3 regions of the Bacillus sp. C1 genome follow, and region 3 is predicted to be linked to each of the others. Evidence: riboswitches for the same ligand, from Rfam matches in the RefSeq annotation. Region 3 holds a riboswitch; each other region holds the start of a gene.

Region 1 (10,652 bases), on a different contig from region 3:
GGCATGCGGTGGTACCATAAGCATTATTTATTGCCCGAAATCTAGTGAAAAGTTCCCCCATACTTCGATTAAGAAACATGGGGGAACTTTTCACTTTTTAATCGATAAACCATATACAAGCGTTTCACTAGGAGTCGTAATACTAAAACCTGTCGTTTTATAATCAAGTTTTAATGTATCGCCGATATAGTCTTTTGTAAAATCATCCATTTGAATGATAAGCTGTGTATCTTCATAAACAACTTCATTTGCGTTATATTCATCAAAAATTAAATCAACATCAACAAATATACTACAAGAATTCGTCATCGTGCCTCTAATACGTATGATGTTTTTGTTAGTAGCGTTGAGTGTATGTAGTACTGCTTTTGCATCATCAGTTACGCGAATGTTCATAGAATCCCAACCTTTGTCTATATTTCTATTCTATTATTGCAAAAACATGGGGAATAGGGAAGTAAAGGGATTCAATGAATGATAAGCAGAGAGGGATCACGATTTGAAAAGTAAGGATGGAACTGTAAATGTTTGTGCTAAACATAACTCGTCATCACTTATTTTCTCAACTTCTTGATACTTTATCTCATTCTTTTGGTAGAACTTTTTCCAGAAGTTCACCGCTGTTGTATTGTTTTTTAATTGCATGACATAATAAGTTCCTTTGTACTGTTTTAAAAGTTCTAAAATTGATAGCTCTGCTATCTTTTTTCCGCGGTACGCTTTTAATAGGAAAAAATCGTTAATGCAGAAGTCTGTTTCAGGAGCTGTGAATGGTGATTTCGCGAATAGTAGAAACCCGACATATTTTTCTTCATATACAATGAAGTAAGGCGAAAGCTCTTCACGTTTACAAATAAGTTCAAAAGCATCAAATTCAAAAAATCCATTTTCATTTGGATGAAGGGTAGGGGAGAATTCGGATAAATCATGTAAATATAGAGCATAGAAATTTTTTAATATTTCTATTTGCTCTGTAGAAGCAGCTTCAAGGGTAATGTTCATTTTAATCCCGCCTTTTGTAAAAATAACTCCTTTGTAATCTGAAAGTACAGCATACCTTCATACTCTTGGAGAGATTCCTCTAAGTTTTGCACAGTTTCTTTAAATTGAAATCCAAGCTTGTCTAATACATGAATAGATTTTTTGTTTTCTGGGAAGACAGAAGCGATGATCCTTTCTAGCCCAATTACTGAGAACGCATATTGCAAAAGAGCAGATGTCGCTTCGGTGGCATAACCTTTTCCCCATGTATCAGGAGAGAGTGCATAATATAGTTCAGTTGAAGTTGGTTCAAAGTCCGATGGTCCTAATCCGCAATAGCCGATTAATTTTTGAGGAGACTTTTCTATAATAGCAAGGTTAAATTTAGCAATATGATTTACAGAGTTTATTTTATTCATGTCGATGCTCCAGTAAATAATATCTTCAATTTCTTGAAGAGAATAAATCGGTTCTGGAATATAGACATTTACTTCAGGCTGTTTTTGTAATTCGTATAGGGCAGATGCATCGTGGATCCTATACGGACGTATATGTAGTCTTTCTGTTTCAATTTGAGCATTTATAAACATGTCGCACCTTCTTTATATTTAATTTCTTACATGTAGTACACCATTCGACATAAAAGGGATATATCCTTTGAATGTGAACTATAAACAAAAAAGTCAGCAAACATCGTTGTGTTTGCTGACCCGTATCATTTAAAGTTCACATTTATCAAGAGGAATGACTTTTGTTTTCTTTGTAAATTTATATCCTAACCAAAGCGCAAGGAACAGTGGTAAACCAATATAAGAAACGAGTACACCGTTCCAGTCGATAGATTCGCCCATAAATGCACCATAGTTTTGTCCAAGAATAACAATTACGCAAAGTGAAAATGCAAAGATTGGACCAAATGGGAACCATTTTGCTTTATACGGTAAATCATTTAAATCTTTCCCTTGTGCGATATAAGCTTTTCGGAAGCGATAATGACTAATTGCAATTCCGACCCATGCAATAAACCCAGACATTCCAGAGGCATTTAATAACCAAATATATATAGCACCGTCGCCAAATAGGGAAGCTAGGAAAGCGGCGCAGCCAACTACGGAAGTGGCGATTAATGCATTAACAGGTACGCCGCGGCTATTTAACTTACCTAAAAATTTTGGTGCTTTTCCTTGTCTTGCTAAATCCCAAAGCATACGAGTTGAGGCGTACATGCCTGAGTTACCAGCAGATAAAACGGCAGTTAGAATAACGGCGTTCATGACAGAAGCGGCAAATGCAACACCTGCTTTTTCAAAGACAAGCGTAAATGGACTTACTGTTACGTCACTTGCGGCAAGACTTTCGGTTGTATAAGGGATCAATAGACCGATAACAAGAATCGCAAAGATGTAGAATAATAGAATACGCCAAAAGATGGATCGAATTGCTTTTGGAATACTGCGCTCTGGATCGGCAGTTTCACCAGCAGCTACACCTAATAATTCAGTTCCTTGGAACGAGAAACCAGCAGCCATAAATACACCGATAATTGCCATGATGCCACCGTTAAATGGTGCATCCGCAACAGTGAAGTTTTTAAAGCCAACAGGTTCACCGCCCATAATGCCAAAAATCATCATAAATCCAACGATTAAAAAGATAATAACAGTAACTACTTTAATAAGTGCGAACCAATATTCTGCTTCACCAAACCCTTTAACAGATAAGTAATTTAAAAGAAACATAATGATTAAACAAAGACCACTCCAAATTAAAGAGGGGCTATTTGGGAACCAAAACTTCATAATTAATGTTACGGCTGCAAGTTCAGCGGCAATCGTAATTGCCCAGTTATACCAATAATTCCAGCCGAGTGCAAATCCAAGTGACGGATCAACAAATTTTGTTGCATATGTGCTAAAAGATCCAGCGACAGGCATGTAAGCTGCAAGTTCTGCTAAGCTTGTCATTAAAAAGTAAACCATAATTCCGATTGCCGCATATGCGAGGAGAGCTCCGCCAGGCCCTGCTGTATGAATGACACCACCGCTAGCAAGAAAGAGTCCGGTACCAATTGTACCGCCGAGAGAAATCATCGTAAGGTGACGAGATTTTAATCCGCGTTTTAATTCACCTTGTCCTTGTGTAGATTGTTTTGTAGAGGTAGCTTGATCAGCTATGCTATTCATGTTCAACACTCCTTTTCTTGTAAGATTAGGAAGGAACGGGGAGAAAAGTACAAAAAACCGCCAAAGGAATTTGGCGGAATGTTTCACAAATAACCACCCCATCATACCCTTCCGTTAAGATAGCACCCCACATTTACACGGTATTTTGTAAACGTGACAGTTCTGTTCCTATTCGAAGACAGCCCCAGTCTATATTTCCAGAGAAGAAACACAAACTTCGGCAGCATTTCCTTTCAAACGGAATCATTGACATTCTCTGTGTCTCAGCCGTCCTACTAATAAAAGCCGCAACCTCTACCTCATCGGATTGATGAGGATTTATTCATTGCTATGATTTTTAATATATGGCAATTGTAATTAGTTTCTGAAAATATTGCAAGGAATTTTTGTAGGAAAATATCAAAACCAATCGGTTATTGTATAGGAAACGTTTTCAAAACTCCGCCCGAACCTACTTTCTATGTAAAAAAATGAAGAAAAAATTGTTATACAAATGTTTCGCAAAAAGATATGGAAATTCCTCTAAAATTAAAAGAAAATTCAGAAAAATAAATTCGACATTATTTATAAGCAAAGTAAAGAGTGCTAAACAAACTAAAAAAGGTAAGCAAATGATACATTTGCTTACCTGGCTATTTCACAACTATTTTTGTTTTATCCCGCTATTTGCGGGTAGTAAGACTCCTACCTCAAAATTCAGTGATGCCCGTAAAAGCCCGATTCGTGAGGGCTAATAATCAGTGGGGGATGAAGAAAACCGCCATTGATTAACATTTCACTTTATGGCAAAATTTGCTTTTGTCCAGTGGTATATCCAACATTTTGTTTTGCCGATTCGGCATGATTCCGAACTGAAATGAAAAGTGCAATAATAACGACAAGGCCTACCGCAATATAGGAAAGGTTAATAATTGTTGGATCCACTTTAAATGATGTAAGTAGGGTACGGATATTTGTAAAAATAATGAGTCCACCAACGAGTACACCAAGTAAATGCGAAGGCACAATTCGCACTAGCCATGCAGCGATTGGGGCTGCAATAATACCGCCGAGCATAAGCGCAAATACCCAAAACCAGCTTACTTGTTCCCAGCCTAATGAAATGAAAAAGCCGATTGTTGCAGCTAAAGATACTGGAAATTCACTTGTATCAACGGAGCCAATGACTTTTCGTGCTTCATTTCCTCGTGCAAGTAGTACTGGTGTTGTAATTGGTCCCCAGCCGCCTCCGCCAGTTGAATCAACAAACCCAGCAAACAACCCAAGTGGTATAAGTTGCTTACTAGACATACGCTTATTAGATTTAATAATCTGTTTTTGAATAATAAATCGCAATAAAATGTAGACACCTAAAGTGAACAAAAAGAGTGAAATGTACGGCTTAATTACATCTCCAGGTAAGTTGCTTAAAAAACAAGCACCAACAAATGCACCGATCGCACCGGGCAATGTCAGTCTTGAAACGGTATATTTATCAACATTCCCAAAACGAATATGAGATACGCCAGACGCTGCAGTCGTAACAACTTCAGCTAAATGAACAGATGCGGAAGCGACGGCAGGTGCAATGCCAAACATTAATAATAATGAAGTGGACGTTACGCCGTACGCCATTCCAAGTGCTCCATCAATCAGTTGAGCAAAAAAACCAATAATAGCAAAGATAATTAATTTCTGCATATAAAATCCCCCTGTAATAATAAATGAAAAAGGCTCTTTTCTCGTGTGAGAAAAGAGCCTTTGGTTTTTCCAATCAGCTTAATTTCAATTTTTTATTATTATAATGCATATTAATCATATAAATCAACTAGGTTTTTAATAATTTTTAAAATTGAATGAAATGAAAGAATAATTATATAATAGAGAGATGAAAATAAGAGGAGGGGAAAATCATGTTAGCATTTGATCATATCGTTCATGCTGCCAAGTGCACACCGAAAGAAGCAGAAAAACAAATGGAGGAACTTGGATTCCACACTGTGCAAGGTGGCGAGCATACAAACTGGGGAACGTGGAATAGCTTATGTTATTTTGATTTATCGTATATTGAATTTTTAGCAGTGCAACATGAAGAAAAAGCAATACAAGCGGATAATCCACTCGTTCGAGAAACTGTAGAGAAATTGCAGAAGGGAGAAGGAATCCTTCAAATTGCTCTTCGCACGGATCATATCGAAGAGCTAGCTGTAAAGCTTGTGGAAAAAGGATTGCAAGTAAAAGGGCCACTCGAAGGAAAGCGGATGAGAAATGATGGACACCTTATAGAATGGAAAATGTTATTTGTGGAACAAGAAAGAGAAAATCCGAAATTTCCTTTCTTTATACAGTGGGAAGAATCTGATGAGAATAGAAGGTTAGATTTACAAAACGTAGGCGTCATTGCCCCGCACAGTAACAATACAAAAGAAATACAGAACATATATTACGCTGTGAAAAATGTGCGAGAAATTGTAGAGAGATGGAAGGAGATTCTTGAAGTACAAGTAAGCCATTCCGAAGTTCATAAGGAATGGAATGCACGTTGTCAAAGGATATTACTTAAAAATGTAAACATCCAATTTTGCGAACCAATCGGTGAAGGTTTTGTCCAGGAACAGTTAGTGAAGTATGGGGAATATCCTTTTGCGATTGAACTGCAAGGAGTGAATAAGCAGAAGAGTGAAAAACAAGTGTTAGGTAGTACGTACATATATTAACCGGGGGAATCTATATGAAAGATGTATTAAGAGCATTAGAAAAACAGTTAAATTGGCCTCGCATTGTAAAATGTACTGCTATCCCAAAAGGTTTTTCATTTGATGAAAAATATAAAATTGAGCTCGAAAATGATCAGCATTATTTTATAAAAGTATGCGATATTTCAACGAGTGAACGTAAGCGTGAAGAATATGAATATATGAGTCGTTTTCAATCATTCGGAATACCAATTCCCAAACTACTTCATTTTGTAAATATGATTAACTTAAATCGATGTGTACAAGTGTTTGAATGGATTGAAGGAGAAGATGGGGAAGATATACTTCGTACATTGACTGAAAAAGAGCAATATTTAGCGGGCAAAAGGGCGGGAGAAGTATTAAAGACAATTCATACCGTAAAGAAAAATAATGTAGAAGAGTCTTGGGAAACGTATCGGTGGAATAAATACGAGAGATACTTGCAAGCATTAGAAGAATATAAGACTGATTTTATCAATCTAAAGTCGGTGTTAAACTTTGCGGAAAATCATAAACATTTATTGCGCGGTCGTCCGATCGTATTTTTACATGATGATTTTCATCCAGCGAATATTATGATTCATCGGAAAGAATTTCGAGCTGTCATTGACTTTGCGAGATTTGATTTCGGAGATCCGATCCATGACTTTTACAAAATGTCTTTGTTTACAGTTGATATAAGTATACCATTTGCAGTTGGACAAGTTCACGGGTATTGCGGCGGGGAACCATCCCTTCACTTTTGGAAATTATATGCATTGTATGCGGCGATGATTTTTCCGGCGGATATTGTATGGGCAAATCGAATCACACCTAATTTGCTAGATGGAATGAAAATGAGGTTAAGAAGGATTGCAGAAGAACATAATGATTTTACGTCTTATATCCCAAGTTGGTATAAATCTTTTAATAAAGATATAATAAATATAGAATAATAGGAGGTGCCCATATGGATAAAATAGCAGTTATTTCAGATATTCATGGTAATATGCCTGCGCTAGAGGCAGTTCTTGAAGATATAAAATCAAGAGGGATAGAACAGATTATTTGTTTAGGTGATTTAGTAGGAAAAGGGCCACAGTCTAGTGATGTAATTGAGCGGATTCGGAAAGAATGTGAGCATGTTGTAATGGGAAACTGGGATGATTTTATCACAAAACCGACCGAATTTGAGACGCTGAAGTGGCATCAAAGTCAGCTGACAGAAGACCATGCGGATTATTTAAGAGGGTTACCATTTTCAATTGAGTTTATCATGAGCGGAAAACTCATTAGAATGTTTCATGCATCACCTCGAAGCTTATACGAAAGAATTCAGCCGTATGCTTCAAGAGAAGAACGCATAAGCATGTTTGAAAATAGTAATCTTACAGAAAATATAGAAGGTGAAAGAAAGCCAGATGTCGTTTGTTATGGAGATGTTCACCAAGCATATGTGCAAAGTTTTAGGGGGAAAACATTATGTAATGCTGGGAGTGTAGGGAATCCGCTTGAGATTACACAAGCTTCCTATTTGATTTTTGAAGGGGTATACGGCCAAAAAGAAGCAGCGAGTTTTTCCATTCAACTTGTTCGCGTTCCATATGATATTGAACTCGCGATACAGTTAGCGAAAGAAGTTGACATGCCGGAACTTGATGCATATATTCAAGAATTGACTACAGCTAAGTATCGAGGGTTCAAAAAATAGATTTATGTATTTGAGACGGTGTAAAAAGCGCTTCTAAAATAAAGAGTCATTTACAAAAGGGGTGAGTTTCTTTGTGGGAAGAAACAAATGCAGAAATTCTTGAAGTTGCATTTTCAAGGTATGTTTTCGGCAATGAGTTCACACAAGGAAATTATAGGAGAAGAATAAAAGTAACAATTCAATTCACCTTGAAAAACGGAGAAAAAGTAATTGCTACAAGGAAAGTTTGGACATATGCAAAAAATAGATGGATGTTTGAAAAGGGAAAGTGGGTATCTATTTTTTATAAAACGGATAATCCTAAAAATTTCAAATTAAAATATAACATTTAAAAGTGAATATTACCGTGTATGTATATATTTATTTTTAAATGTATCGTATAATTATTTTATACATAGAATTTTCTGGGAAATTAGGAGGTTATTGTATGAATAAAAACTTTAGGATCTTAATGAAAATCACACCGCCTCTAAGTATATTCTTCATCATAATTGGCGTAACCCTTGGAGTAATAGGAGCGTTGGATCATAATATAAAAACAATAACTGGATCACTATTTATCATTGCACAAGCTGTACTTGCTCTTGTATATACGAAGAATTTTAAGAAAATATGGGGGCAATAAAATCAAAAAGACTGGACTCATATCCAGTCTTTTTGATTAAGTACAGACTTATTTATACGCAAGCATTCTGTTCGTAAATTTGTTAGTTAATTTTCTGCTTATCCTGGCTATACACTTCAATTGTATACAAATCATTTTCAATCCATTTTTGTGCTTGCTTTGTTGTAAGTAAAGCATCAATTTCTTTTTCAATCTTCTTCCCGAATTCTTTAGCTTTTGAATCAGTATTATTTATAGGAGTATATATAACAAACGGAATAGGTTGGTCCAATTCTATATAAGCTCGCATTCCAAAATCTTTGTATCCTTTTTTCTGGAACAATTCCTCATAGATATAACTGTAAATATTGCTCCATCTGTTCTCTATTTTTACGATGTCCATATTTCTTTGACTAACGTTAATCGTATACGGTTTAATGTCTTGGTTCTTGAACTGAGTATTAATCTCTTTTTTTAACTGACGTACATTTACAGTATCAGCTATTTCTAGATATACGATTCTTGTTGTGTCCTCCATGGAAGCACTAAGAAAGTCTTTTTCATTCACCGAATTTACAACAATGTCCATCACTTTTGCATCTTCACTTTTTGGTTCTTCTAGTTCACTTTGTTGACAAACATATAATAAAAAGATTAAGGAAAGAAGCGAAAATAACCTTGTTCCCTTTTGCATCTCAATCCCCTTTCTGTTTATTCTTTTTATATTATTGAATAATATAAATCTAGTGTATAACCTTGATTCATCTAAAGTAATGAACCACTTTCAATTTAGAATTCTGCAATATAAATAAGAATCCTCTTTATTGTAAATGAATGTTTAAAGGCTTTGCTTCAGTCAAGAGGGAGAGCAACTAGCAAAAAGCAAAAAACGACTGGTGGGAGCTAATAATCAGTGAGGAGGAAAAATCCCCACTGGTTCATGTCTTACTTTATCTTTCACAAACCTTAAGAGCAGCGTGTAAACGAGAAATCCCTTCCTCAATTTGATTCATATCTACTTTCCCATATGATAAACGAATATAACCATCTTTTGCTCCGAAAATACTGCCAGGCATAAAGGCTACTTGTTGTTTTAAACTTTGCATAATCAGCTGTTTTTCGTTAATAGGGTCTTTTAATTTTCCCCATATGTAAATTCCACCATTTGGGTTTGAAAAAGAAATTTCATCTTGAAGATAGGAGTTTAAAGCATCGACAAGTGTATTTCTTTTGTGGGCTAATTGAGTTCGTAATTGTTTCATATGCACATCAAAAGGGACAGTTTCAAAAAATTGTTGCATGAGCCACTGAGGGAATATGCTCATTCCTAATTCCATTTGGTGCCGTGCATCTGACAACCTTTCTATTACTGACTGCGGGGCGACAAGCCAACCGATTCGAATCCCGGGCGCAATCATTTTGGATAACGAATGAACATAGATGACAGTTCCGTTCTCATCAATGGACTTCAAAGTTGGACAAGGCTGCCTGTTTTTTAGTGTTAGTAAACTGGATGGATCATCTTCAACGATTGGAATGCGTAAGTCTGCACAGAGTGATAACAATTTTTTTCTCCGATTCGGATGAAGCATTGTACCTGTTGGGTTTTGGAAATTTGGATTTAAAAAAATCATTTTAATTCGGTGCTTCCGATATAGCTCTTGTACGTCCTCTGGGTTGATTCCATGTTCATCAACAGGCAATGGAAAAATCCGAATCCCTGCTGATTGAAAGAGAGGTAATGAATAACAATGTGATGGGCTTTCAAAAGCAACTGCATCACCGGGATTTAATAAACATTGAACGATAAGATGAAGTGCTTGTTGTGCCCCAGAAGTAATCATAATCGACTGTTCGGTCGCTTCAATCTTTAAGTAATCTTTCATATATTGCGCTGCCGCTTGTCTTAATGGTAGATAGCCTTGTGGATGATCATAGCTAAGTGATTGCGTTAAAGGTTGCTTATGTAAAATATTTTGCAACTGCTCATGTGGAAATAGATTACAGCCAAGTTCTCCATTTGCGAAATCAATGATATCTTTATTTTGCTGTACTTGTTCGCGAATATGGCGAAGCAGTGGTAAATTCGGTAAAAAAGTACCGCCTTCTACGAATCCCCTCCAGTTTGGCGTTAATGTAGGAGAAACGCCCCACATATGTGTGCTCACACGTGTGCCTCTTCCAGTTGTGCTGTCCACAATTCCCATAGCACGCAGTTCATTATAAGCGGTTGTAATTGTACTCCGGTTCACATTCAGTTGGATCGCTAATTTTCGTTCCGAAGGGAGAAAACTACCAGGAGGAAGCTCTCCATACATAATGCGCCTTTCAATAAAATCAACAACTTGTTGATAAATTGGAATCTTACTGTCAGTATCTAACTTCCATTCCATGTATAACGTCCCCTTATTCTTTATCTAGTCTTATTATAACAAATTGGCTGGGTGAAAAAACAGCCAATTGGACGGTGTAGCATC
Region 2 (10,652 bases), 750 kb from region 3:
GCTTCAACACTTCTTCTAGCAAAATATTTTGTCTTCTTTTTTCTAAATACAATTTCTTTACCTTCATTCTTACCTCATATAAAAAATCAAGGTACTCTTCATACGCCTCATCGTATTTCACAGCGATATCATCTCGAATTTTTTTCGCAAGTTTTGGGCTAGCACCTCCAGTAGAAACCGCAACGTTGAGCTTTCCTCGATGTATAGTCGCTGGAAAATGAACATTTCCACTTTCTGGATTAGTAATTACATTAACGAGCTGATTAGATGGTGCATCCTTTACAATAGATTCATTTAATTTTGGATCACTTGTAGCAGCTACCACTAGAAACGCTCCTTCAATGTCGCTTTTTTCATATTGTTTCTGAAACCAACGGATCTTCTTAGCCTCTACAAGCCCTACTAGACTTTTATCTAATTCACGGCTGACCACGACTATATCTGCCCCTTCTTGTAGTAAAGGAACTATTTTAAACGCAGCTACTCTGCCACCACCAATGACAACAACGCGTTTCTTTTCAATTCGCAATGTAAGTGGATACACACTCATCTCCCCTTAATATTTCTTCTGTTTTTTGGATTAGCCTTTCTTGAAATACACGATTTTTCCCTAAATAAGGACTTACATATATATTTGAAGAACGGTATCTGTGCACTTCACTTTCAATGTGCTTCATTAATAAACCTGTAAATAATAGATAAGGAAGAACAACAATATTCCCAGGCACTTTTTTGATAACTTCGTCTAGCTTCCCTTCGAATCTAGGCTCCGCCGCAGCTAAATAACAGACTTCTACCTTTCTAACTTTCTCTTTTTGTTCAAATAAAGAAGCGATGCGCCTGATATCTTGCAGCGTTCTAGGATCACTACTTCCCCTTGCAACAAGCAATACAGTTACTTCACTTTCAAAAGCTTTCATACCACTCCCCTCATAAGCAGCTGATACAAGGGATTCTGAAACCCCAAATGGATTTCCGTAAGTAAGTGCAATGTGAGGATATTTATGTTTTATTTTTTTTAATTCATTTGGAATATCTTCTTTCACATGCCCTGCTGCTAATAGAAAAACAGGAACAACAACAATTTCTGTCGCTCCTCTTCTTACACAAGCAGCAAAACCTTCTGAAATAAAAGGTCTCGCCAACTCTAAAAAGCATACCTCTTGAATAGGAGCTGATACACGATTCATACAAGAAGAAATAAATGCTATCGCTTCCTCTTTTGCCTCTTGGAGCCTACTCCCATGGCATATATATAATACAGCTTTCATTTTATAACACTCCGCTTACTGGATACGTAATTTCAGCTTGCTTTTCAAACCAATGAATTTTTTCACGAAAACGAACAACTTCACCAATCACAATCATACTCGGGTTTTGAATCCTCTCATTTTCAGCACGCGTTACAATTGTTCCTAACGTACCTGTAATCGTTCGCTGAGATGATGTAGTTCCCCACTCCACAATAGCAACGGGCGTGTCTTCCTCTTTTCCATGTTTCAAAAGTTGTTCACATATATAAGGAAGATTACTTACCCCCATATATACAGCAAGCGTGTCGACACCTTTCGCTAAGTTTTCCCATCTTACTTCTTCTTCAGCTTCATCTTTTCGATGCCCTGTCACAACAGCAAAACTTGCGCTTACATCCCGATGTGTAACAGGAATACCTGCATACGCTGAAGCAGCAATACCTGCTGTAATACCAGGTACAATTTCAAATGGAATACCATGCTTCGCTAACACTTCCGCTTCCTCCCCACCTCTTCCAAACACAAACGGATCCCCACCTTTTAAACGTGTTACAATTTTCCCCTTTTTCGCATATTTAACAAGAAAAGCATGAATCGTCTCTTGTTTCATTGTGTGATAGTTCGGTAACTTCCCGCAATATATGAGATCTGCATCTGCTGAAGCATAAGAAAGTAATTCTTTATTAACAAGCCGATCATATAAAATGACATCTGCTCGCTCAATGCACTTGACCCCTTTTACAGAAATTAAATCCGGATCCCCCGGTCCTGCTCCAACGATATATACTTTCCCCATCATCTCTCCTCATTTCTACTATAAAGTGAAACTTCCATCCCGATTACGAATGGAAGTTACCATATATTCATTTTGATTTGTTAGCATGTAATCCGCGGTGATGAAAACAAAAGAGGACGTCCACTCATTTCCTTCCTCTATTTCCACTTAACATAAGGCTATTCTATTTATAGCTCCTCCCTTCGCCTAAAAGAAGGATTTTCTATCTATTTTTAATCCTATATTTATCTATCTTTCGTATTACAATGTTTCTTGCTCATGAATAACAAATGCTGCACCTTTTCGAATCTTCTTTTTTTCATGCAGAGAGATTTCCTTCACTTCTGGTAGTGGTAAAAAATACTTCTCTAATTCTACTTCTACAAGTCTAAATGCCTGTTCTTCACTTTCGGCAACAACCACTACAGGAACAACACCATTTGCCAACACTGCTTCAAAACGATACAAATCCATATTGCTCCCTCCTAAGATGCAATCACTTCTTCTAAAATTGTATTTAACACTGATTGTAGATCTTCTACTCCAACGCGTTCTGCAAACTCATAAAAAGTTTCAGCTGGTAGTTTCTGTTCTTTAAAGTATGTTAAAAATGATACAAGAACATTCGGAAGATCTTCTCCATCAATCTTTCCTTTTAATTTTTGATTATAAACACCACCATCTAATAACGTACCGCCTACATAAATTTCAAACGCTTCAACAATCCCTTTTTCTTTTGTTTTCAATTTCACTCCTTGTAATCCGATATCAGCAATCTGTCTTTGGCCACATGAGTTCGGGCATCCCGTCATATGAATACGGACTGGCACATCAAGTACAAGTTGCGTATCTAAATAGTCAGCAATGTTTCGTAACCTTGCTTTCGTTTCTACCAATGCCAAATTACAATACTCAATTCCCGTACAAGAAACTGCATATCCTATGAATGATTTTGGTTTTGCTGAAATCGATTCAAACAATGGTTCTTGTAAAAGTGCCTCAACGTTACCTTTCGGAACATTCGGAATAATAAAGTTTTGCGAGTTACATGTACGAATTTCACCATTTCCATACTGCTTCGCAATTCTAGCAATTTCAAATAACTCCTCAGAATGTAAACGTCCAACAGGTACATTAAAGCCCACATATGATAAATCACCTTGTTTTTGCTTATGAACACCGTAAAAATAACCTGCATTCCATCCTTTTAAAGCATCTTTTCCTTTATCGTGTAAAGGCTCTGTATATGCTAATAGTTTTTCTTTGAATTTTTCGGGACCCCAATCAGCGACTAAAAATTTCAAACGTGCTAAATGCCGCTTTTCACGATATCCGAAGTCACGGAAAACTGTAGCAATTGCAATTGCTACCGACTTCACTTGTTCAGGAAGAACGAATAAATCTAACTCCTGAGCTAAATACGGACGAGCAGATAATCCCCCGCCCACTCGTAAATGAAAGCCTTCCACTGTTTTCCCATCAATTTCTTTTGTAGCCGGAGTAAAGGCAGCGCAGTTAATTTCAGCATTTGCTGCATTATATACATTAGTACTAATTGACATTTTAAACTTTCGAGGCAAATTCGAAAATTCTTCATTATGTTGGAAGAACTCATATACCTCTTTTACAATTGGTGCTGTATCAAATAATTCATCACCATCAATACCAGCGAGAGGGTTCCCAATAATGTTTCTTGTAATATCACCACAGGCTCCAGCTGTTGATAATCCCACTTTTTCTAAGCGGTTAAAAATGTCTGGTATTTGACCAATTTCAAGCCAATGAAATTGAATCGCCTGTCTTGTAGTAATATCAAGAACATCACGACCATAATCTTCTGCAATAGAAGCTAATACTTCAACTTGTTCATTCGTTAAAATACCAGAAGGAATATTTACACGCATCATGAAATACCCTGCTTCTTTTGGACGCTGTAAATATAAACCTGCCCATTTAAAGGAATCCCACTCTTCTTTCGGAATAGAAGCAAACCCATTTTCAGCATAATACGGAATATCTTTAAAAATCTCTAATCCATCTTTTTCTAATTTCTTTTTTTCTGTAGCATTTAACTTTTCATTGTTTGCCCACACTTTTTCACAACTCATTTTTACTCCCCCTGTATAAAGCTACGTTCTTGTAAGTAACTGATAATTTGCGCTGCACATTGTTCAATTGAATACAAATGTGTTTCTACAACTACTTCTGCCCCTACAGGCTCTTCATATGGCGAATCAATACCGGTAAATTGTTTAATATCGCCTTGTCTTGCTTTTTTATAGAGTCCTTTCGGATCACGCTTCTCACATTCTTCTATTGGGCACTTGACAAACACTTCAATAAATTCATCTTTGTCAAGAATATCTCTTACTTGTTGACGATCCACTCGAAACGGAGAAATAAATGCTGTTAGTACAATACCTCCCTGGTCTACAAATAACTTCGCCACTTCACCAATACGACGAATATTTTCTGTCCGATCACTTTCAGAGAATCCTAAATCTTTATTTAAACCGTGACGAATATTATCGCCATCGAGCACGTAATTCCCAATATTTTTTTCAAACAATTTTCTAGCGACCGCATTAGCTACTGTTGATTTTCCAGAAGCAGATAATCCTGTAAACCAGAGCACAAAACTGTGATGGCCGTTTTTCTTTCGTCTTTCTTCTTTTGAAATAGATGCTGTGTGCCAAGTAATATTTCTATTCATCCTCTTTCTCCCCTTATTTCGTAACAACTTCTTTTTGCAAACCACGAATTAATACTTCTATTACTTCTTTACGACTAAATGTACTTGGCGGAATTTCTCCATTTCGTAGCATTTCTCGTACTTTTGTACCTGATAAAATAACGTGGTCTTCCTTACCATGCGGACACGTTTTCGTAGAAGCCATCGCTTCACATTTTGTACAGTAAAAACTATGTTCAAAAAAGAGCGGTGTAATTCCTAACTCCTCTACTGTAAAATACTTAAAAATTTCTTGCGCTTCGTACGTACCATAATAATTACCTACTCCAGCATGATCCCGTCCAACAATGAAGTGTGTACATCCAAAGTTTTTTCTAACTAGCGCGTGAAATATCGCTTCACGTGGTCCTGCATAACGCATTGCTGCTGGAAAAACACTTAAAAAGACACGGTCACTCGGATAATAATTTTTCAAAAGCACTTCGTAACTTTCCATCCGCACATCAGCTGGAATATCATCTGACTTCGTTTCACCAACAAGCGGATTCAAAAACAAGCCGTCTACAATTTCCAGCGCAGATTTTTGAATATATTCATGTGCACGATGAACAGGATTTCTCGTTTGAAAACCCACCACTGTTTTCCAGTCACGTTTTGCAAATTCAGCACGAGTTTCACTTGGATCTAAATGATAAGAAGCAAACTTATCATTTTTAAAACGCTTCACAAGTGTAATCGTTCCTCCCACATAAACATTGGGCCTGTCATATATTTTTTTTACACCTGGATGAGCGGCATCAGTCGTTTTATAAACAAGCAACGCTTCCTTCCCTTTATCTGGTGTGAAGATATCTTCAATTTGAATCACACCATAGGTAACCCCTTCTTTCACAAGCCTGACCTCTTCACCTATTTGAAATTGCTGCGCCTTTTCTTCTGTGATTGGTAGTGTAATAGGTATACTCCATACATCACCGCTTACTAAACGCATTGTTTCTACTACGGATTGATAGTCCTCTTTCTTTAAAAAACCAGTAAGCGGGCTATATCCCCCTACTGCAAGGAGCTCTAAATCACTTAAAGCGATTTTGTCTAATTCAATTTCTTTTGTAATTCTCTTTATTTCATATGTTTCATCAACACGATTTACTAGTGCTTTGCTCATCTTCCTGATCCCCCTCTTTCCATGCATTTAAAATTCATTCAGTCTTTATTGATAATGAAGACCACATTCCGTTTTTGTCTTGCCAGCCCATCGCCCATCCCTTGAGTCCCCCCCTTCGCCTACAGGAAACGTACACTTTTCACAGCCTATACTTGGATACCCAACATCGTGCAGAGGGTTATAAGGTAAATGATGCTTAAATACGTAACGCCACACTTCTTTCCATGTCCAATGAATGAGCGGACAAATTTTAACAGATCGGAAACGATGATCTTGATTTATAAACTTTGTATGCTTACGAGTTTCAGATTGTTCCCTTCTTAACCCCGAAATCCAAGATTTCCCACCCACTAAAGATTCTTCAAGTGGTAAAATCTTCCTTAATTTACAGCAAAGGTTTGGATTATGCTCCCATAACTTATCCCCATGCTCTTTTACTTGTTCTTCCAATGTGAGCGAAGGTTGTTTTTCGATGATTTGAAGATCAGGAAATTTTTCGCGCACCCGTTTAATTAATTCATATGTTTCTTGGAAATGAACGTTTGTATCTAAAAATACAACTTTCGCAGATGGATTTACTTGGTTTATAAGATGCAGTAAAACCATCCCCTCTACACCAAAGCTACACGCATATACAATTTCATCCTCATAATGTTTATAGGCCCACTCTAATACTTGCAACGCTCCTTTTGTTTCATCTTCTTCCGAAAAAGAAACGACATCATCTTGCCACGTTTCATACGTCAACATGTTTTTTCCCCCTGTAACGCAAAAAGACGGTTTTAACCTAATGAATAGATTAAAACCGCCTCTAGTTTTTCTAGTCAGCGCTTTTTACTTTAAGCGTACCTTTTCACTTTTCTCAAGCTGGATCACTTTTCCATCTTGCACAACAATTGTAATCGAACCATATTTCATATCAGCAAGCATCGTTTGAATCTTCTCCGCTACTTCGTCAAAATGTCCACGTACTCCCACGAACAGCCCCCCTTTTTTATTCATAAAAAAAAATCTTTTCCATTTCGAAAAGACTGTTCGGTAATATATTTTACCTTATCTTTCAAAATGGACACCATTTTGCTGGACTTAGCACCTTGCTTCCTATTAAGCAGGTTGCTGAGCTTCGTAGGGCCAGTTCCCTCCGCTTCTCTTGATAAGCTTTGTATTTGTATTTTATCATAATTCTGATTTTTTTCAATCCTAGTTTTCCGATATATTTTGTTTTTTCTTTTAAAGGAGCTACCTATCTCAAGCAACTCCTCTTTATTGACTATACAAGCTCTTTTATACGTATGCGATCGTTCCCAATTATATTGTCATATGTTTCACGCTCAACAACGACTTGCGATGTTCCATCTTTTGCAAATACTACAGCTGGTCTACGAATACGGTTATAATTATTCGCCATAGAATATCCATATGCTCCTGTACAAGAAATTGCTAACAGATCCCCTGAAGCAACTTGCGGTAACTCTATATCCCAAATAAGCATATCTCCACTCTCACAACACTTTCCAGCAATTGAAACAACTTCTTCAGCCGCCGCTTTCCCTCGGTTCGCTAACGTCGCCTCATAACGCGCTCCATATAGAGCTGGTCTTAAATTATCTGTCATTCCTCCATCAACAGACACATATTTACGAATGCCAGGAATCTCTTTTACAGCTCCTACTGTATAAATTGTTGTGCCTGTATCCCCAACGATACTACGCCCTGGTTCAATCCATATTTCAGGGAGAGGATAATGATTTCTTGTAAATTGTTCTCTCACTGCATCTGTTACAGCGTGCACATATGTCTCAAGTGTAAGTGGTGTATCAGCTTCTGTATAGCGAATACCAAAACCACCACCGACGTTTAACACCGTTACAACATAACCGGTCTGTTCTCGTATCTCTTCTAAAAATTTATGCAATACTTCAATCGCTCGAACAAACCCTGCTGTTTCAAAGATTTGTGATCCAATATGCGAATGAATACCTAACACATTATAATTTGATTTCTCTAGCGCGATTTGAATCGCCTGTCTTGCTTGACCTGTAGAAATTCCAAAACCAAATTTCGAATCATCTTGCCCTGTTGTTATATATTCATGTGTATGAGCTTCTACCCCAGGTGTAACCCGAATTAATATATTTACAATTCTTCCATATTGCTCTGCTAAGTCATGTAATATTTCCATTTCAAAGAAATTATCTACAACAAAGCAGCCAATATTCGCCTGAAGCGCCATTACCATCTCTTCTTTTGTTTTATTATTACCATGAAAATGAATACGTGAGGCAGGAAATCCTGCTTGCAAAGCAGTAAATAGTTCTCCTCCAGAAACAACATCTAATGACATCTTTTCCTCACGAGCTACGCGGCACATCTCCATGCACAAGAACGCTTTACTTGCATAAGCTACTTGGTAAGAGAACCCACTTTCACGAAAAGCACGATGAAACGCGCGGCATTTTTCCCGAATAGAAGCCTCATCGTATACATAAAGTGGTGTCCCATATTGCTTAGCTAACTGCGTTGTGTCGCATCCCCCAATTTCTAAGTGTCCTTGCTCATTGATTCGGCTTGTGCCGTGTAAATACATTTGAATTCCTCCCTTATTTCTCCTAAAACTCATAACCCCAATCTTCTATTCATTGCAGCGCGCCCTTAGTTCCCCTTGATTACTAACCTTCAGCAATTAGGCCTTATCGGCATGAATCACCTAACTTCTTACATTTGAAGGGACGGAATCTTATTTTCCATTCACGCAGGGTAAACAAAAAACGCGCGGAACAATGTTCACACGCGTTTCTTATTAGGAATCATGTATCATGAAAAAATAAACGAGTTGTTATCTTCTCAAATAAGAAACCGCATCAACATCTCCAAATAGCTCTCCATAAAATAAAATCTTATGACAGTACTACATTTATTCAATGTAGTCCCAATATATGAATGACGTGGTCAATCTTATATTTCGGCAATAGTCCCTTTCAATCTATGATCACAGATTCCACTAAATCTCCCATAGTTTACTCTTTCCTATCGCGGCCTCTACCTTTGAGAGTAGATGAGGTAAAACTATTTAATTTTCAAACAGCTTATATTGGTATTAACAATACCAAACGAATAAATTCTTTGTCAAACAATTTTTCACATTATTTTTTACAATTTAATTTCGTATCCTTTGGTAAATGCTTTATCTCTATTTTCTTTACAGTCCATTCTCCTTCATCATTATCAAACGTAATTTTTATTTTTTCAAATGGGGGAAGGACTTTCCCACCTATAGCTTCATATTTTGTTACCTCAATTACAGCTTGAAATAAGTATGTACCACTATACATTTTTTTCAAACTAACAATCTTCGGACATTCATACGGTTTTTGTTTCCCATAATGCTTTTGAATCGCTACATTTATTTGTGGAAACAACACAGAATAAAGGGCATCCTCCAATAAAGGTACATCATACCGCTCCGCGAAAACTGTATAGTTTGAAAATAATAAAAAACCGCTACACATGAAACAAAATAACCTTTTCATCATAACCTCCGTATCAAAATGCGATACGGTTATTGTCACCCAACTCCTCTTTTTCTAACCAATCCTTATGAAAACCATCCACAATTCTACTTTATTTTCGTATAATGGTACACATAGTATAATAATTATAAAAATAAAAGACAGTTCATATATAAGAAGAACACTCTTATATATGACTGTCACGTATAGTAAGAGAGGAGTATATTATGCTACAACATTTGTTTCCAAAATTACGATTTGCACTTGTTGCAGTCGTTTTATTATGGATTAAAACATATATTGTGTACAAGCTAGCCTTCGATATTAAAATTGATAGCTTCTTTGAAGAAATGATACTTTTGTTGAACCCCATTGCTTCGTTGCTTTTATTTTTTGGTCTAGCTTTATTAGCATCTAAATATCGAAATCGAATTATTATTGGCATAAGCTTTTTGCTGTCATTTATTTTATTTGGAAATGCGATGTTTTATGGTTTTTATAATGACTTTGTTACATTCCCTGTGCTATTCCAAACAAATAACATGGCTGATTTAGGAACAAGTATTAAAGAACTATTTACGTACAAGACATTACTTCTATTTGCGGATGCCATTATTCTCATATTTATTTCACGTAAGTTCCCAAGCTTTTGTGATAACACGCCGCTATCTCGCTCTGAAAAGCGAAGCTTTTTTAGTAGTGTAACAGCCTTACTAGCATTGCAAATGATCATTTCTGTCATTCATAAACCGCAGTTATTTTCACACTCTTTCGATCGTCAAACGGTTGTGAAAAATCTAGGCCTATACACATATCACCTATTTGACATTACCCTTCAGTCTAAATCGTCTACAGAGCGTGTATTTGCAAGTGGCGACGGTTTTTCTGAAATTAAAAATTATGTAAATTCAAAAGATACACAAGTTGATAAAAATTTATTCGGGATCGCAAAAGGTAAAAATGTCATTTTAATTTCAATGGAATCAACTCAAAATTTTGTTATCAACAAAAAAATAAATGGAGAAGAAATTACTCCATTTTTAAATCAATTTATAAAAGATAGTTATTACTTCGACAACTTTTATCATCAAACTGGACAAGGAAAAACATCCGATGCTGAATTTATTGTAGAAAATTCATTATATCCATTAGACCGCGGCTCTGTATTCTTTACACATGCAAACAATGAATACACCGCAACCCCTGAACAATTAAAGAAATATGGATATTATTCTGCTGTCTTCCATTCCAATGATAA
Region 3 (10,652 bases):
TATGTTTTCTACAACGTGGAATGCACCAAAAGAAGCATTTCAGAATCACGCACAATTTTTTGAAGGTGAGAGCTTAGAAGATACAATCAGTCATTTGCACCGAGTACAGAAATTTATTGGCATGAGTCCTTTGAAAAGTTTTGCATGCTATGACGTCGTTAAAAATCCTAAGATTGATACGTTCTTAGCAGAACTTGATATGCATGTAAAAGAAGTAGTGAAGCTTTCTTAAATTTTGAAAATAAATAACTCTTAAAAGGCCAACCTTAGTATGTACAGAAAATAAGGTTGACCTTTTACGTCAGTTTTCATAGTTCTTTAGTTGAGTCCATAACTTCAAAAAGTCTGTCCAGCCAAAGGAATAAATGGTTACGTTTTTTAAAGAAGGTGGATAGGTCCTCTTTTTTTACAAAACGTCTTTTTGAAATAGGTTATTTCCAGCACTTGGATTTGTTAAAAGATCTTTCAGCTCACCTACTTCAGACAGAGCGACAAGGATATAACCGCTAATTAATACAATGAGTCCAATGACCCGTAACGTTTGTAAGCTAATTTCTCTTTTATTTTCCTCAGAGTGGTTTGGGGGCGTTGAAGTTTGAGTGTTGTTCATAGTCAGGCTCCCATCTTTTATATATGTGGTCAAACATTTTGTAACTGATGGATGATTCATACGATCAAGAAAATTTTAGTCATTTTCACTATATGAGAAATGCCTAAAAAAGTGATTAGAAATTAGCGGGAGTGTATTGGATAAAGTGGTGAATAAAATTTTATCAATGATCTTTCAAATATATCGACTAGCTAACAAAAAACAGGAGCCCTCTAGCTCCTGTTTTGTACATGTAATAGGGAATTTCATTTTAAAAAGAAGAAATTCGTTTTTTTGTTTTTGGTACAATGATAAATTTAATAAAAAGCATACTGATTAAGGCGATAAAAACAGCATGAAAAAGCGACTGTACACTCATAAGTAAGATGACTACAAATATGGTTAACTGAACGATTGTTAGTGAAAATATAAGAGTAAGAAATTGATTCATCCGTGTAGCGTGCGAGATAGGATATAATGCTACAATAGTATTTCCCGAAAAATATTTCCATAACGTACGAAGTTGCATAGAGGTCATATATAAGAGACAACAAGTGATAGCGCCTTTTGCATATATGTTTGGTACGAAATATAAAATGAAAGAACCGATGATGGTCAATCTCATATATATGCCAAAATAATCATTTGCACGTAAAAATGATAAAGTGTTCAAATATAAAAAAGTAGATTGTTTTTTATGTAATATCTGTTCTAACCAACTTGTTAACCATCTTCTTTGTTTTACTTGTTTTTTGAGCTGTGGGACATCGGTGAAAAAGTTTGCAAATTGGTAAAAGCGCATGTCCATTTTTTCTTCTTGTTCAATGATATATTCCCAGCCGATTCGTTTTGTTGGTTGTTTCATTGTATAAATAAGTAGAAAGACTGGAAGTAAGAAACCGGCACCTAGTAATATAACTGATACAGATTGAAAGAGCATGTACAAAATACATGCATTGCAAGTGATGCGAATGATAAACCAAATTTGTCCATTATATTGATCGCGCCATATCCAGTGTATGTATATATTCCAGGCTTTAATAAGCATTAAAATAAAAAATATAGTACATAAAAAAGGTATCGTTATTTGTAATGATTGCATTGCTAATGGAACAATGATTAGAAAAGTAAATAGCAATGGAAATAGCTGCATGACATAATTATATAGAAGAGATTGTTTGAAATAAGATGTTAATTTTTCTTCAAGCGCCAGTAAATAGACGGCGTCAGGCTTTTGGATAAACGTACGGATTGGGCATCTCGTTATTATGATTGTAAGCACAGTTATAATGAGTAATAACGAGATTTCTTTAGAAGGAGATGTTTTAAGCAACTCCGCATAATAATATGCGCCTACACATGAGATAAAGATGAAGCTGTATAGTAAACCGCTAATCATACGCGTAAAATACATGATGACGTTTTGAAAATGTTTTTGAAAACGAGTGCTCCATAATGTTTCAATTGACATATTTTTCACCTCTCGCTTCTATTATACAGGTTTAAAAATAAAAACGAGCAAATTGCTTATGCAACTTGCTCGTTTTTATTTCGTTTTTTATCAAGGTTCATTAATGGGTAGAACGCAAAACCGATTGCGAATAAACCAATTCCAAGCAGGAATGTTTTAATATCTGAAGCCCCAGTTTTAATCACCCATAGTGCATAACAAAGCGCTATGACTGCGATAATACCATCTATAATTCGTGAACCCATTTCGTTTTTATATGTTTCACCAGTTGCGACTAGTTTTAACTGGAAGATTGGTGAGACGAGATAAGGGATTAAGTAAGCTAAAGTTGAGACTGTAATAACGAATGTATAGGCTTCAGCAATTGTCCCTGATAGTGTTGAGAACAAGAAGACTTGCGACATAATATTCGTCAGTCTTAGTGAATAAATCGGACTTCCTTTTTTGTTTGTTTTTGCAAAGAAGGAAGGAAAGAATCCTTCTTTTGCTGCTTGATACGGTACTTCTGAGCTTAATAAAATCCAGCCTAAAATAGAACCAAAAAGGGAAGTAAGCGCAAGTAAGGCCATTAATTTCCCGCCGCCGTGACCCATTGCAGCATTTAGTGCATCCGCTAATGGACGTTCAGAAGCTTGCAATGTATCAATGTGAAGAACACCCATTGTTAAAATTGTAATTCCTAAATAAATAGAAATAGTTACCAATAATCCAGCTACAGTTGCGTGTTTTACCGTTTTTGGAGATTTAGCACGGTTTGATAAAAGGACAGCTGACTCAATCCCGATAAAGGCCCATAATGTTGTAAGGGCAGCTAGATTCACTTGTGACAGTAGTCCGTGTGAAGCGCCTTCTTTATCAATGATTGGCGTGTACCATTGGCCAAGTTTTGAAGCTTGAAATGCGAATAAAGTAACAATAATAAATAGAAGGAATCCAGTTACTTTCGTTGTTGTTGCTAAGAAGTTTAATTTCCCAGCTCCGTTTACACCGTTTGTTAAGATGATATGTGTTCCCCATAGTAAGAAAGAACAAATCGAGAATGTAATCAGTTTTCCAACTTCTACATCGAAAGAGCCGATTGCAAATAGGACACGTGTATCTTTCATAATTGGGAAAAAGAGTGATAAATAACCTGCAAACGATGTAATAATGGCAACGTTACTTGCCCAGTTTGCAACCCAGTAGCCCCATACCATGCTAAATCCGGCCATTTTTTTCGTTTTTGGTGATGAAAATAAAGCATATGCATGACTTTGTGGTCCTGTCGTTAAATCAGGACGACGAATTGCTAAATTACCGAAAACAAGAGCTAGCATTAAAACACCAAACCCTGTTGTTAACCAAGCTAATGTAACACCGAGCGGGCTTGCTGTTTGTGCTAACGTACTTGGCACCATAAAAATACCAGCGCCAACCATGTTACCGACAACAAAAGCTGTTAGTACCCAAAAGCCCCATTTTTTTTGTTGCATAAAAAATACCTCCAAAGTTAGTATAACCAAGTCAAGCGAGGAGATATGTATGTCTTCCGGAAAGGGAAGAAAGGTAAGTCTCATACAAAACAAAAAAAGCACGTGTCATTGTCGTAACGTGCTTTCTATCTTATAGGAAACCCACGACATACCTCTCGATAGCTCTCCACAAACAAGTTGTTTGTGACAGTTCTGCACTTATTAAATAGCAGACCCAGCAAGAATGCACAGTGGGACACTTCTCACTTCGGCAACCATTCCTTTCTCATTCATTCATCGATGCCACTACATCTCCTGAAATGATACTCTTAATGACTGCAACCTCTACCTCACCGAGATACGAATGAGGATTTATATATTCAATTCACATCATCAAGGGTAACAAATGAATTTTTATACGTCAATGGATATAGTAATAATCAGATTATAGGGAATACTTTGTGAAATTAATGAGGTAGAATAATGAAACAGTATGAAGGAACGGAGGTACAATATGACTTTCATTTGTTTGGAAGGCGCAAGTGGCATTGGTAAAACGACAACGTGCCTAAAGATTGCAGAATTATACAATGCTTATGTGATTCCAGAAGTAAATTTCTTATTTCAGCGCCCTAATCCTGAACCGGAAAATTGGTATCTCGAAAGGCAAGTTGAAAGGTGGCAAATCGCACAAGAAAAACGAAAATTGTATGATATCGTTCTATTTGATGGAGATATTTTTCAGCCCATTTGGTATAACTGGATTTATGAGGGGGAGTTTCCACAAACTTTACCGTTTTTGAAAGAGTTTTATGTAAATCAAATGAAACAAAAACATATAGGATTTCCGGATAGGTACATTCATCTTTCTACAAGCGCAACCGAATTAAGAAAAAGGAAAGAAAATGATACTACCCGAAGACGAAGTAACTTTGAAAAACATCTAAGTCTTATAGAACCGCAAAAACAGTATTTTCAACATATGAATGTTGTTGCGCCTGAGGTTGTTCATTTTATAGATGCGGTTAGTATTAAAGAAAATGTAGAAAGTATTTTTGAGATTTTGTCTAACTTGAATGATGAGAAACAACGTCGTTATGATGTACCTTTATTGGGGCATGTAACGGATTGGGTAATAAATAGTAGCCCTAAAACATATGAGGTAAGTGAAGGAAAGAATATATATTCAACTTGATTTTTTAACACATACATGTACCTATTTTATTTTCAAGCATTTACGTCGTGGCAATGAAAATAAAAGGAAATCTCCACTCGCTTTCTTCTTTTGTTTTTACTTGGCATGGGGTCAAAAAAGGCACTGACCGCTCCTATCCACGGCCGGACGCTCTCTTCCCACCTAAAAAGAATGGTTTATATAAAAAGAAGCTGATCTACAATCTGAGATCAGCTTCTAACATATTACATTAAGTTTAATACAGTTACTTTTTCACGTGTCATAGATTCAAGGCTCTTACGAATACCTTGTGCTCCCATACCAGAACCTTTCACACCGATGAATGGGAAGTGGTCAGGGCCACGCTCTGTGCGTCCATTAATTTGAACAGAACCAGTATCGATTTTGTTTGCAATTGCAAATGCTTTGTTAATGTCTTTTGTGAAGACACTTGCTTGTAAACCGAAATCTGATTTGTTTGCAATTTCAATTGCTTCTTCATCAGAAGAAACACGGATGATTGGGAGAATTGGACCGAATGGCTCTTCCCAAGCAACTTTCATTTCTTCCGTTACATTGTCAATTAATGTTGGATAGATTAAGTTGCGCTCGCGTTTGTTACCAATTACGATTGTTGCACCTTTTTCTACTGCATCATCAACTAACCCTTGAACGAAATCAGCAGATTTATCGTCGATTAATGGGACGATTGTGCTGTCTTCTTCTGGAGAACCAACAGATAATGCAGCTACTTGATCTTTTAGTAAGCTAACGAGCTTGTCTGCTACATTCTCATGTACAAGTACGCGCTTGATTGCAGTACAACGTTGACCAGAATATGAGAACGCACCGCTTACGATATGTTTTGCAGCTTCTTCTAGGTCAGCATCTTCGCGTACAATACCAGGATCTTTTCCGCCAAGTTCTAATACAAGCGGAATCATCGCTGCTTTTTTCGCTAAATGAGCACCTGTATTTGTACCACCTGTGAACGATACCATATTTACACCAGCATGTTCTACTAAGTAGTCACCGATAACAGAACCGCGTCCAGTTGCTACGTTTACAAGTCCTTTTGGAAGACCTGCTTTATGAAGTGCTTCTACCATTTTAATACCGCTAATTGCGCCTTGTGTTGCTGGTTTAAAGATAACAGCGTTCCCCATAATAAGAGCTGGTGCAAGTTTTGCAGCAGATAAATTTACAGGGTAATTAAATGGTGCGATTGCTAAAACTACGCCACGTGGTGCACGTTGAATAATTGCAAGTTTAGATTTAGATCCACCAGGGAAGCTATCACCCATCATGCTTTCTCCGTGCATATGAAGAGCTTCATCTACAGTGTAACGAATAAGATCTGCTGTACGAACAACTTCTTTTTTTGCATCTTTATAACCTTTACCGACTTCTTTCATGATGATATCGGCAATTTCATCTTGCATATTTACGAGCTCATCAGCCCATTTATATAAATATTTTGCACGATCTTGAAGCGAAGCCTCAGCCCATTCTTTTTGAGCTTGTTGTGCTGAAGCGATTGCTTCGTCAACTTCCGCGCGAGTAATCGCTTGTACTTTTCCAATTACTTCGTGTAAATATGGAGATGGAATATCGATTGTTTCTCCAGAAGAGCTTTCTCTCCATTCTCCATTTAAATAAAATTTGTACGTATTGCTAGTTGTCATGATTAATCCTCCTAAAAATAGCAACTTGTAAGAGTGAGTATATGGTGATTGTAGGGTGTTTGATAATATTTTTCAAATAAAATGTTTATGGAAACGATTTCTTATGTAATTTTTATTTTGTATGCCTTTTCTTACAGTATTTTTCCTTAATTGTTCATGAAATGAAAAAGGATTTATATTATGCTGAAAAATTGTATTGCACTTCTTTCATTTTTTGTGATTATTGATTATTTTATTCTAAGGTGAAAAAATAATTGACAGAAAACTCTTTTAAGTTATAAAATAAAAAATGGAAAATAAATGAAGGAGGTGTGCGTAATGATTGTAATGGTAAATATGACTGGTGTAGCTGCATTACAAGGTGGAAAATATTCATATCATTACGCAAACCGTACGGAAAGATAGTGCTTTTTGTTTTTTAAAAGCGTACGTTGCGTATATCGTGACGTACGCTTTTATGCGCTTTTACGCATATCGTCGAGCGGCGGTATGCTTTTTTTGTCCTTATTTTTGGTTGTTTCCATACGTCGTATGGTTCAGGTAGAACATTACGAAAGGTGAGAAGTTATGATGAGACAGTATAGTTGGCGCGGTGTAAAGTGGGGGGTTTGATAGTGGATAAAAAAACTTAAGTGAAACAAAATTGAGAAGGGAGAGATTTCATTGTTTTCGGTATTACAAAAGTTAGCATGGTTTTTTAAAGAACACTGGAAGAGGTATAGTATCGCGATTGGAGCACTTTTAATTGTAAATATAGTTGAGATTATTCCTCCAAAGGTAATTGGTTTAACGATTGATCATATCAAAATAGGATCCTTAACGAGTGAAGTCATTATGAAATATATTTGGGTGTTAATCGTGACGACAATAGCTGGATATATACTCACTTATGTATGGCAGCATCAATTATTTGGCGGGGCATTCGTACTGGAAAGAACGATGCGTTCCAAATTTATGGGGCACTTACTGAAAATGACACCGACCTTTTATCACAAAAATCGTACTGGTGATTTAATGGCAAGGGCGACAAATGATTTAAAGGCGCTTTCTATGACCGCTGGTTTCGGAATTTTGACACTCGTAGATTCTAGTTTGTATATGTTAACGATTGTTTTTATGATGGGGTTTTCGATTAGTTGGCCACTTACCATTGCAGCACTTCTTCCTTTGCCAATTATGGCATATGCGATGAATATATATGGGAAGAAGTTACATGAACGTTTTACGGTTGCGCAAGATGCGTTTGGTGATATGAATGATAAAGTACTCGAATCGATCGCGGGTGTGCGGGTTATTCGTGCGTATGTACAGGAAAAAGCGGATGAAGAACGATTCCATGGGCTCGGAACAGATGTATATGAAAAAAATATGAAAGTTGCAAGGATTGATGCGCTGTTTCAGCCAACGGTGAAGATGCTAGTTGGTCTTAGTTATTTAATTGGTCTTGTATACGGAGCGTTTTTAGTTTTTCAATCAAAGGTTACGCTTGGTGAGCTTGTTTCTTTTAACGTTTACCTTGGGATGATGATTTGGCCGATGTTTGCGATTGGTGAATTAATTAATGTTATGCAGCGCGGAAATGCTTCGCTAGATCGTGTGAATGAAACGTTAGCTTACGAGCCGGATGTGAAGAACGTAGAAAAGCCAGCGCGTGTACACGAACCAGCGTATATCGACTTTGATCAAGTTTCCTTTTCGTATCCACATTCATCTGATATGCATTTGAAAAATATTTCTTTTTCATTAAAACAAGGAGAAACGCTAGGCATTGTTGGTAAAACAGGAAGTGGTAAAACGACCCTCGTTCGCCAACTCCTTCGCCAGTATCCACTTGGAGAAGGGAATATTACAGTGTCGGATGTAAAACTTGACGAAATTTCGACTGAAAACGTAAGGGATTGGATTGGGTATGTCCCGCAAGAGCACATTCTCTTTTCAAAAACAGCACGCGAAAATATTGTATTTGGAAATAGGGAAGCAAGTCAGGAGGAACTTGAAAAGGCGATTGAAATTGCAGCATTTAAAAAAGATTTGGAGTTTCTTTCGGAAGGGTTAGAGACGCTTGTTGGAGAGAAAGGCGTTTCTTTATCTGGCGGGCAAAAGCAGCGAATTTCGATTGCAAGAGCAGTGATTCAAAATCCAGACATTTTAATTTTAGATGATTCCTTATCAGCTGTAGATGCTAGGACGGAGGCAGCGATTATTGAAAATATAAGAAGCGAAAGAAGCGGGAAAACAACGATTATAACAACGCATCGCCTATCAGCTGTGCAGCATGCAGATTGGATTCTCGTTATGGATAATGGTGAAATTATAGAAGAAGGAACGCATGATAGACTCGTTTCGAATGATGGTTGGTATAAAGAGCAGTTTGAAAGGCAGCAAGGTGAAGATATAGAGGGTGAGGTGAAAATATGAGTGTTTCAAGGCGGTTATTTGAATACGCGATGAAAGTAAAGGGAACTATTTTTGCGGCGCTGGCAATGTTATTTATTTTCGTGATTGCAGAACTTGCAGGCCCATTTGTGGCAAAGGTAATGATTGATGATCATATTGTTGGAATTGAGAAGCCTTGGTATGAAACGGAGCAAGGTGAGGATGCTGTACTGTATAACGGGGCTTGGTATAAGCGAAGCGACCGTTTTGAACAAGGAGAACAAAAAGGAAAAGAAGTTCATGTTATACAAGTTGGTTTCACGTATTATTTTGTACCTAACAAAATTGCAGCAGAGGGAACGCGCTCTGTAAAAGGCGATATGATTACAGTTCAAAACGGGAAAGCGACGCAAGTGTATAAAGCGAAAATGTTAACAGCGAAAGAAGTATATTCATTTTATGAACCAGAGATGAAACGATTGCTTTTACTTGGCGGAGGGTATTTTGCATTATTGTTAGTTGTATCTTTATTTGCATATGGTAAACAGTTTTATCTACAAAAGGCATCGAATAAAATCATTCAAATTATGCGTGAAGATGTTTTTTCACATATTCAAACTTTACCGATTCGTTATTTCGACCATTTACCAGCGGGGAAGATTGTATCGCGTGTAACGAATGATACAGAGGCAATCCGGGAGTTATATGTAACAGTTTTAGCGACGTTTGTTTCTAGTTTTATTTATATTATCGGCATTTTTATCGCCCTATTTTTACTGGATAGTAAGTTAGCGTTATTATGTTTACTCATTGTACCAATTTTAATCATTTGGGCTAGTTTATACCGAAAATATGCTTCAGTATACAATCATAAAATGCGTTCTCGATTATCAGATATTAATGGTACAGTAAATGAATCGATTCAAGGAATGCCTATTATCCAAGCATTTCGTCAAGAGAACGCAACAAAGAAAGAATTTGAAGAGTTAAATGAAGATTACTTTAAGTATCAAAATAAAATTTTACATTTAAATGCAGCGACATCACACAATTTAGTAGGTGTCTTGCGCAACATTGCTTTTACAGGGGTTATTTGGTATTTCGGAGGCGCTTCTTTGAGTGCTGCTGGAATTGTCTCTTTAGGTGTGCTTTATGCATTTGTTGATTATTTAACAAGGCTTTTTTCGCCCATTACAAATATGGTGAATCAGCTTGCGAATTTAGAGCAAGCACGCGTTGCATCGGAACGTGTATTTGAATTGCTTGATGAAAAAGGAGAAGTGCTTCAAGAAGAGCGAATACCGCGTCTGAATGGAAATGTTCGATTTGATGATGTTTCATTTTCGTATAATGGAAAAGATGAAGTGTTAAAACATATTTCTTTTGAGGCCAAAAAAGGAGAGACGGTTGCTTTAGTTGGTCATACGGGATCTGGAAAAAGTTCCATTATGAATGTACTGTTTCAATTTTATGAGTTTCAAAAAGGAAAACTGACAATCGACGGACATGACGTGAAAGACATCCCAAAGCAAGCCCTTCGTGAGCATATGGGGATTGTACTGCAAGATCCATTTTTATTTAGTGGTACAGTGGCGTCAAATGTAAGCTTACAACATCCGAATATCTCAAAGGATCGAATTGTAAAAGCATTGCACGATGTAGGAGCAGAGCGGTTTGCTAACAATATAGAAGAAGAAATTACAGAAAAAGGAAGTGCGCTTTCGTCCGGGGAGCGTCAGCTTATATCCTTTGCGCGTGCGCTCGCGTTTGATCCTGCTATTTTAGTACTAGATGAAGCAACTTCAAGTGTTGATACAGAAACAGAAGCGATGATTCAGTCCGCGCTAGAAGTTGTAAAGAAAGGGAGAACAACATTTATTATTGCGCATCGGCTTTCTACAATTAA

Evidence for each region. Region 3 has a riboswitch for lysine ahead of ACX5JI_RS07095 (amino acid permease). Riboswitches for the same ligand answer to the same signal wherever they lie in the genome.
Region 1: it holds a riboswitch for lysine, as region 3 does, so the genes downstream of both, ACX5JI_RS19265 (amino acid permease) here and ACX5JI_RS07095 (amino acid permease) in region 3, are expected to answer to the same signal.
Region 2: it holds a riboswitch for lysine, as region 3 does, so the genes downstream of both, lysA (diaminopimelate decarboxylase) here and ACX5JI_RS07095 (amino acid permease) in region 3, are expected to answer to the same signal.

Annotation. Positions count from the first base shown of each region.
Region 1 covers NZ_JBTMZT010000008.1:52,577-63,228, forward strand. Annotated here, with positions in the region: gene ACX5JI_RS19250 (iron-sulfur cluster biosynthesis family protein) at 91-396, opposite strand; gene ACX5JI_RS19255 (GNAT family N-acetyltransferase) at 493-1,002, opposite strand; gene ACX5JI_RS19260 (GNAT family N-acetyltransferase) at 999-1,571, opposite strand; gene ACX5JI_RS19265 (amino acid permease) at 1,701-3,164, opposite strand; lysine riboswitch at 3,277-3,469, opposite strand; gene ACX5JI_RS19270 (sulfite exporter TauE/SafE family protein) at 3,945-4,844, opposite strand; gene ACX5JI_RS19275 (VOC family protein) at 5,057-5,860, shown strand; gene ACX5JI_RS19280 (aminoglycoside phosphotransferase family protein) at 5,875-6,816, shown strand; gene ACX5JI_RS19285 (metallophosphoesterase family protein) at 6,831-7,571, shown strand; gene ACX5JI_RS19290 (hypothetical protein) at 7,643-7,903, shown strand; gene ACX5JI_RS19295 (hypothetical protein) at 7,999-8,196, shown strand; gene ACX5JI_RS19300 (DUF4030 domain-containing protein) at 8,279-8,869, opposite strand; gene pdxR (MocR-like pyridoxine biosynthesis transcription factor PdxR) at 9,126-10,568, opposite strand.
Region 2 covers NZ_JBTMZT010000002.1:829,720-840,371, reverse strand. Annotated here, with positions in the region: gene ACX5JI_RS10830 (NAD(P)-binding protein) at 1-544, opposite strand, end outside; gene ACX5JI_RS10825 (sirohydrochlorin chelatase) at 519-1,271, opposite strand; gene cobA (uroporphyrinogen-III C-methyltransferase) at 1,273-2,049, opposite strand; gene ACX5JI_RS10815 (DUF3906 family protein) at 2,290-2,502, opposite strand; gene ACX5JI_RS10810 (nitrite/sulfite reductase) at 2,514-4,136, opposite strand; gene cysC (adenylyl-sulfate kinase) at 4,139-4,741, opposite strand; gene sat (sulfate adenylyltransferase) at 4,755-5,885, opposite strand; gene ACX5JI_RS10795 (phosphoadenylyl-sulfate reductase) at 5,931-6,635, opposite strand; gene ACX5JI_RS10790 (YezD family protein) at 6,720-6,863, opposite strand; SAM riboswitch class I at 6,936-7,045, opposite strand; gene lysA (diaminopimelate decarboxylase) at 7,156-8,472, opposite strand; lysine riboswitch at 8,753-8,935, opposite strand; gene ACX5JI_RS10780 (DUF3888 domain-containing protein) at 9,029-9,415, opposite strand; gene ACX5JI_RS10775 (LTA synthase family protein) at 9,622-10,652, shown strand, end outside.
Region 3 covers NZ_JBTMZT010000002.1:81,009-91,660, forward strand. Annotated here, with positions in the region: gene ACX5JI_RS07080 (NAD(P)H-dependent oxidoreductase) at 1-232, shown strand, start outside; gene ACX5JI_RS07085 (hypothetical protein) at 407-610, opposite strand; gene ACX5JI_RS07090 (ABC transporter permease) at 861-2,060, opposite strand; gene ACX5JI_RS07095 (amino acid permease) at 2,117-3,532, opposite strand; lysine riboswitch at 3,684-3,867, opposite strand; gene ACX5JI_RS07100 (AAA family ATPase) at 4,026-4,706, shown strand; gene ACX5JI_RS07105 (NADP-dependent glyceraldehyde-3-phosphate dehydrogenase) at 4,931-6,370, opposite strand; gene ACX5JI_RS07110 (ABC transporter ATP-binding protein) at 7,034-8,788, shown strand; gene ACX5JI_RS07115 (ABC transporter ATP-binding protein) at 8,785-10,652, shown strand, end outside.